3 regions of the Streptomyces qianjiangensis genome follow, and region 1 is predicted to be linked to each of the others. Evidence: predicted binding sites of a transcription regulator. Region 1 holds the regulator's gene; each other region holds the start of a gene.

What was found. Region 1 encodes HspR, which represses chaperone genes until heat shock. Its sites were predicted from a motif close to TTGAGNNNNNNNNNCTCAA; they were not measured.
Region 2: the regulator HspR is predicted to act here: its motif matches at 990-1,008, upstream of dnaK (molecular chaperone DnaK).
Region 3: the regulator HspR is predicted to act here: its motif matches at 923-941, upstream of lon (endopeptidase La).

Annotation. Positions count from the first base shown of each region.
Region 1 is NZ_CP106798.1:4,637,869-4,640,136, forward strand. Features, by position in the region: gene dnaJ (molecular chaperone DnaJ) at 1-586, shown strand, start outside; gene N8I87_RS21465 (heat shock protein transcriptional repressor HspR) at 592-1,041, shown strand; gene N8I87_RS21470 (sugar ABC transporter substrate-binding protein) at 1,436-2,268, shown strand, end outside.
Region 2 is NZ_CP106798.1:7,353,556-7,355,823, forward strand. Features, by position in the region: gene N8I87_RS33595 (vWA domain-containing protein) at 1-431, shown strand, start outside; gene N8I87_RS33600 (OsmC family protein) at 497-922, shown strand; gene dnaK (molecular chaperone DnaK) at 1,053-2,268, shown strand, end outside.
Region 3 is NZ_CP106798.1:5,874,496-5,876,763, reverse strand. Features, by position in the region: gene lon (endopeptidase La) at 1-900, opposite strand, end outside; gene N8I87_RS27220 (rhomboid-like protein) at 1,095-2,024, opposite strand.

The DNA of each region.
Region 1 (2,268 bases):
GCGGGGTTCGGGCGGCGGCTTCTCGCTCACCGACCCCTGCCCCGACTGCAAGGGCCGCGGGCTGATCGCCGAGCACCCCTGCATGGAGTGCAAGGGCAGCGGCCGCGCCAAGTCGTCCCGGACCATGCAGGTCCGCATCCCCGCGGGGGTGACGGACGGTCAGCGCATCCGGCTGCGCGGCAAGGGAGCCCCCGGCGAGCGGGGCGGCCCGGCGGGCGATCTGTATGTCGTCGTGCACGTCGGGGAGCACCCGGTGTTCGGACGCAAGGGCGACAACCTCACGGTGACCGTCCCGGTGACGTTCACCGAGGCGGCGCTCGGCGGCGAGGTCCGGGTCCCGACCCTCGGCGGCCCCGCCGTCACCCTGAAGCTGCCCGCGGGCACGCCCAACGGCCGCACCATGCGGGCGCGGGGCAAGGGCGCGGTCCGCAAGGACGGCACGCACGGGGACCTGCTGGTCACCGTCGAGGTGCGTGTCCCCAAGGACCTGTCGGGGAAGGCTCGAGACGCGCTCGAGGCGTATCGCGAGGCGACCGCGGGCGAGGACCCGCGGGCCGAGCTGTTCGAGGCCGCGAAGGGAGCTTGAGAGTGATGGACGGCCGTCGGCGTAACCCGTACGAACTGACCGAGGAGACCCCGGTCTACGTCATCTCGGTAGCGGCCCAGCTCTCCGGACTCCACCCGCAGACGCTGCGCCAGTACGACCGCCTGGGCCTGGTCTCCCCGGACCGCACCGCGGGCCGGGGCCGCCGCTACTCGGCCCGTGACATCGAGCTGCTCCGTCAGGTGCAGGCGCTGTCCCAGGACGAGGGCATCAACCTGGCCGGCATCAAGCGCATCATCGAACTGGAGAACCAGGTCGCCGCACTCCAGTCCCGCGTCGCGGAACTGCAGGCGGCCCTGGACGGCGCGGCGGCCACGATGCAGCAGCGCGAGGCCGCCGTCCACGCCTCCTACCGCCGGGACCTGGTCCCGTACCAGGAGGTCCAGCAGACCAGCGCGCTGGTGGTGTGGCGGCCGAAGCGGCAGCAGAAGGACTGACGGACACCGATCCGCGAAAGGGGCCCGGAGGACATCCTCCGGGCCCCTTTCGCATGCGGGAGCGCGACAGCCGTGGCGGTCGCACGTCTGGCTGGGTTTATTCGGTCCTCTGATCGAGCCGGAAGGCGGTGCACGGCCGCCGTTGATCACGACTCGTGAGGATTGGGGTTGGTTGTACTGATCTTTGCCCTGCCGTGAACTTCCGTTGGGTGGAGGGTCCGTAAAGAGTGTTTGGAGGTGATTCCGCTCCACCTTCACAAGCGAAGCGGAGCGTGGTGTTGCGCACTCGTTAAGTAGTTCGGCTTGACGCCGGGTGTTGCGGCCGCGTTGTCTTTTCAGACATCTGGGTCGCAAGCAGCCCTACCTCCGGAACGCACCTGAAGTGAGCCCCCGAATGCGTCGTATCGCCATATCTGTGGCAGCCTCCACGATGACCCTCTCGCTCGCCGGCTGCGGCGTGCTGAACGCTTCGGGGAGTTCGACCGACGCAAGCCCGACCAAGGGCAACGACCTCACGGTGGGGCTTCTGCTGCCGGAGACGGCGAACACGCGGTACGGGAAGTTCGACTACCCCATCATCAAGGACAAGGTCGCCGAGCTCACCAAGAAGCAGGGCAGGGTCGAGTACGCCAACGCCGGCGCGAGCGCCGACAAGCAGTCTCAGCAGATGCAGCAGATGATCGACGACAAGGTCGACGTCATCCTGCTCGACGCGGTCGACTCGCACGCCATCGCGGGCGATGTGAAGAAGGCGAAGGACGCGGGCATTCCGGTCATCGCGTACGACCGTCTCGCCGAGGGTCCGATCGACGCGTACATCTCCTTCGACAACGAGCTCGTCGGCGAGGTGCAGGCCCGCACCCTGCTGGACGCCCTGGGGTCGGGCGTCGACACCTCCGACAAGGTCGTCATGGTGAACGGCTCGCCGACCGACCCGAACGCGAAGCAGTTCAAGCAGGGTGCCCTCTCCGAGCTGAACGGCAAGGTGACGATCGCGGAGTCGTACGACACCAAGGACTGGAAGCCGGAGAACGCCACGGCCGAGATGACCGAGGCGATCAACAAGATCGGCAAGAACAACATCGCCGCCGTCTACTCCGCCAACGACGGCATGGCGTCCGGTGTCATCACGGCCCTCAAGGCCGCGGGCGTCACCGACATGCCGCCGATCACCGGCCAGGACGCCGAGCTGGCCGGCGTGCAGCGGATCGTCATCGGCGAGCAGTA
Region 2 (2,268 bases), 2.7 Mb from region 1:
CGCGCCCGGGCCGCTGGTTCCCGCCCGAGGAGGTCGCCCGCTGCACCTTCGGCGTCGTCCTGGACACCTCTGGCTCCATGGACCGTACGCTGCTCGGCAAGGCGCTCGGCGCGATCGCCTCGTACGCCGAGGCCCGCGACGTACCCGCCGCCCGGGTGGTCTTCTGCGACGCCGCCCCGCACGACGCCGGCTATCTGCCGGTCACCGAGATCGCCGGCCGGGTACGGGTGCACGGCCGCGGCGGTACGGTCCTGCAGCCCGGGATCGACCTGCTGCACCGGGCGGACGACTTCCCGCCCGGCGCCCCGGTACTGGTCATCACCGACGGCTGGTGCGACGTGCTGCGCGTGCGGCGTGAGCACGCCTATCTGATCCCGCAGGGCGGCCGACTGCCGTTCACCCCGCGTGGGCCCGTCTTCAGGGTGCGCTGAGTCCGGATGTGATCGGATGGGAGACGCAGAACCCGGAATGGGGCTCCCACGCGAAAGGAACAACCGTGGCCACCACGCGCACCGCACACACCGTCTGGGAAGGCAACCTGATCGAGGGCAACGGTGTCGTCACCTTCGACTCCTCCGGCATCGGCCAGCAGCCGGTGTCGTGGCCGTCGCGCGCGGAGAAGGCGAACGGCAAGACCAGCCCCGAGGAGCTGATCGCCGCCGCCCACTCCAGCTGCTTCGCCATGGCTCTGTCGCACGGCCTGGCCGGCGCCGGCACCCCGCCCACCAAGCTCGTCACCTCGGCGGACGTCACCTTCCAGCCGGGTGAGGGCATCACCGGCATCCACCTCACCGTCGAGGGCACCGTCCCCGGTCTGGACGAGGACGGCTTCGCCGCGGCCGCCGCGGACGCCAAGAAGAACTGCCCGGTCAGCCAGGCCCTGACCGGCACCACCATCACCCTGTCGGCGAAGCTGGCCTGACCCGCGCCACGTCCCTGGATGCCGCGTCCCCGCAGGGCGCGGCATCGCCGTTTCCGGGTACCCGGCATTGACAACGGCCCGCTCAAGTTTTGTGCTGGAGTCGGGAAACAACGGGCGGAAGGGGACAGCAATGGCACGCGCGGTCGGGATCGATCTCGGCACGACGAACTCGGTGGTCGCCGTCCTGGAGGGCGGCGAGCCCACCGTCGTCGCCAACGCCGAGGGGGCGAGGACCACGCCGTCGGTCGTGGCCTTCGCCAAGAACGGCGAGGTACTGGTCGGCGAGGTCGCCAAACGGCAGGCCGTGACGAACGTGGACCGTACCGCCCGCTCGGTGAAGCGGCACATGGGCGACGGAGCCTGGCGCTTCCCGGACAGCGGCTCCGTCGACGGCACCCGCTACCGGGCCCAGGAGCTGTCGGCACGGGTGCTGCAGAAGCTGAAGCGGGACGCGGAGGCCTACCTCGGCGAGGACGTCACCGACGCGGTGATCACCGTACCGGCGTACTTCGACGACTCCCAGCGGCAGGCGACCAAGGAGGCCGGGGAGATCGCCGGTCTGAAGGTGCTCAGGATCATCAACGAGCCCACGGCCGCCGCCCTTGCCTACGGCCTCGACCGCGGCGAGGAGCAGACCGTCCTCGTCTTCGACCTCGGCGGCGGCACCTTCGACGTCTCCCTGCTGGAGATCGGCGACGGCGTCATCGAGGTGAAGGCCACCAACGGCGACACCCACCTCGGGGGCGACGACTGGGACCAGCGGATCGTGGAACACCTGGTCAAGCGGTTCAAGGGGCAGTACGGCATCGACCTGGGCAACGACAAGATGGCGCTGCAGCGGCTGCGCGAGGGCGCCGAGAAGGCCAAGATCGAGCTGTCGAGCTCGACCGAGACGACGATCAACCTCCCCTACATCACCGCCTCCGCCGAAGGCCCCCTCCATCTGGACGAGAAGCTGACCCGCGCCCAGTTCCAGGAACTCACCGCCGATCTGCTCGACCGCTGCAAGACCCCTTTCCACCAGGCGGTCAAGGACGCCGGTATCAAGCTGTCCGCGGTCGACCACGTCATCCTGGTCGGCGGCTCGACCCGGATGCCCGCCGTCACCGACCTGGTCAAGGAGCTCACCGGCAAGGACCCGCACAAGGGCGTCAACCCCGACGAGGTCGTGGCGGTCGGCGCCACGCTGCAGGCCGGCGTGATCCGCGGCGACGTCAAGGACGTGCTCCTGCTGGACGTCACCCCGCTGTCCCTGGGCATCGAGACCAAGGGCGGCATCATGACGAAGCTCATCGAGCGCAACACCACGATCCCGACCCGTCGTTCGGAGATCTTCACCACCGCCA
Region 3 (2,268 bases), 1.2 Mb from region 1:
CGTGTCCAGCCAGGTGCGGATCCAGGAGCCCTCCGGCGACTGGTCGGAGGAGCGCTCCAGCTTGTCGACCTCCTTGAGCGCGGCCTCGCGGACCTTCTCGGGCAGGTCGGCGGCCTCGACGCGGGCACGGTAGTCGTCGGACTCCTCACCGTCCTTCTCGCCGTTCAGCTCACGCAGCTCCTTGCGAACGGCTTCCAGCTGACGGCGGAGCAGGAACTCGCGCTGCTGCTTGTCGACGCCCTCCTGGACGTCCTTGGCGATGGTCTCGGCGACGTCCTGCTCGGCGAGGTGGTCGCGCAGCTGCTGGGTGGCGAGCTTGAGGCGGGCCACCGGGTCGGCCGTCTCCAGCAGTTCGACCTTCTGTTCGGTGGTCAGGAACGGCGAGTAGCCGGAGTTGTCGGCGAGCGCGGAGACGTCGTCGATGGCCTGGACCCGGTCGACGACCTGCCAGGCGCCGCGCTTGCGCAGCCAGGCGGTGGCCAGCGCCTTGTACTCCTTGACCAGTTCGACGACGTGGCCCGGCAGCGGCTCGGGCACCTTTTCGTCGACGCGCGTGCCCTCGACCCACAGCGCCGCGCCCGGTCCGGTGGTCCCGGCGCCGATCCGCACGCGGCCGCGGCCGCGGATCAGCGCGCCCGGGTCACCGTCCGCCAGCCGGCCGACCTGCTCGACGGTGCCGAGCACACCCGTGCTCGGGTACGTCCCGTCGATGCGCGGCACCAGGAGAACCTTCGGCTTTCCGGGCTCCGACCGGGCGGCGGCCTGGGCGGCCTCCACCGCGGCGCGTACGTCGGCGTCGTTCAGGTCCAGCGGAACCACCATGCCGGGCAGCACGACCTCGTCGTCGAGCGGCAGCACAGGCAGAGTGAGCGGTGTGAACGCCGTGGACTCAGCAGCCATGATCTCCCCTTCGGCAATCAAGTTGAGCTATGCCGACTCAATGCACGGGAGCCCGCGGATGTTCCCATGACCGCGTTCGCTCTGAGCGATCACCGAATCACGCTGCACCGACAGCGGAAACGGGGGTGGGTGCGCGGTTATGCCCTGGGGGACCCGGGAGTTCACGCATGGCGGAGTCCAGCGACGGCAGCGTGCTACGCCGACTGGGCCCGCTCCACCGCCCGGACCACATGCGTGGGCCGGACCGACCGCACGCCCCGGGCCCGGTGCCGGCGGCGGATCGCGGGCCACATCGCGACGCCTATCGTCAGCGAGGTCAGATGGCCCCAGTTGGTCATCGGGTCCGTGTACGCGATCAGGTCCTGCAGGAGCATGCCGCCGAACAGCGCGAGGACGGACCAGCGCAGCCAGGGGGTGAGCAGTCCGGCGAGGGCACCCGTGCTGGCGGCGACGCCGAAGCTGATGCCGTAGTCCAGGCGGTGCAGGGAGCTGCCGGGCAGGTGTCCCGCCAGGACCGCGATCCCCACGGGGACCTCGGTCGCCAGGGTGGCGAGCACGTGCCCGAGCAGGAAGACCGCGGCCGCACGCAGTCCTCCTATGCGCCGCTCCAGCGCGGTCAGGACGACCAGGAAGCACATGGCGTACGGCGACACGACCCCGCCGGCGATCCACAGCGCGCTCGCCAGCAGGACCTGTACGGGGGTCCGCACCAGGTGCGCCACATCGGTGCTGGACGCCTGGTAGAGGCTGTGCACCAGCCCGGGGGCGGCGTCGGCGGCGATCAGCGAGGTGACCGCGAGCACGGCCGCGTAGGCGAAGGTGAACGGCGTTCCCGTGGGAGTGGGCAGCACCCGCCAGGGGTGCAGGGCGCGCAGCCGCCGGGCGAGGAGACGGTGGGGGGCGGGGAAGGACTGCGCGGGGGCCGGCGCAGTGGTCGCCGTCGCGGTGGCCACCGGCTCGTCGGCCCGGGCCCGAAAGGGCGCCATGGCGCCGCGCTGGCGCGGCATCCCGTCCAGCAGGTCGGCCAGCCCGGAGGACGACAGCGCACTGTCGTCGGGAAGAGGCGCACCCGGGGGCGGGGGTGAGGGCGAGGCCGCCGTGCCGGCCGTCGCGGTCGGTTCCACGCTGAGGCGCTCCTTCCGTCCCGCCCCACACTTCGCGCCGCACAGGCCCCTGTCTATGACCGACGCCACCCAAGACCTTGATTCACAGGATTTTCTGAGGAACCGCTCGACCAACGCTGGGGTTACGACAGAACACGCTGAGGTTACGACAGAAGCAGAAGCGCTCGAACGAGTGATGTGCGCCGACCTGCCCGTCATCCGTAATTCACGTGGCCGTAAAGCCGTGTTCGTGCAGGATGGGCGC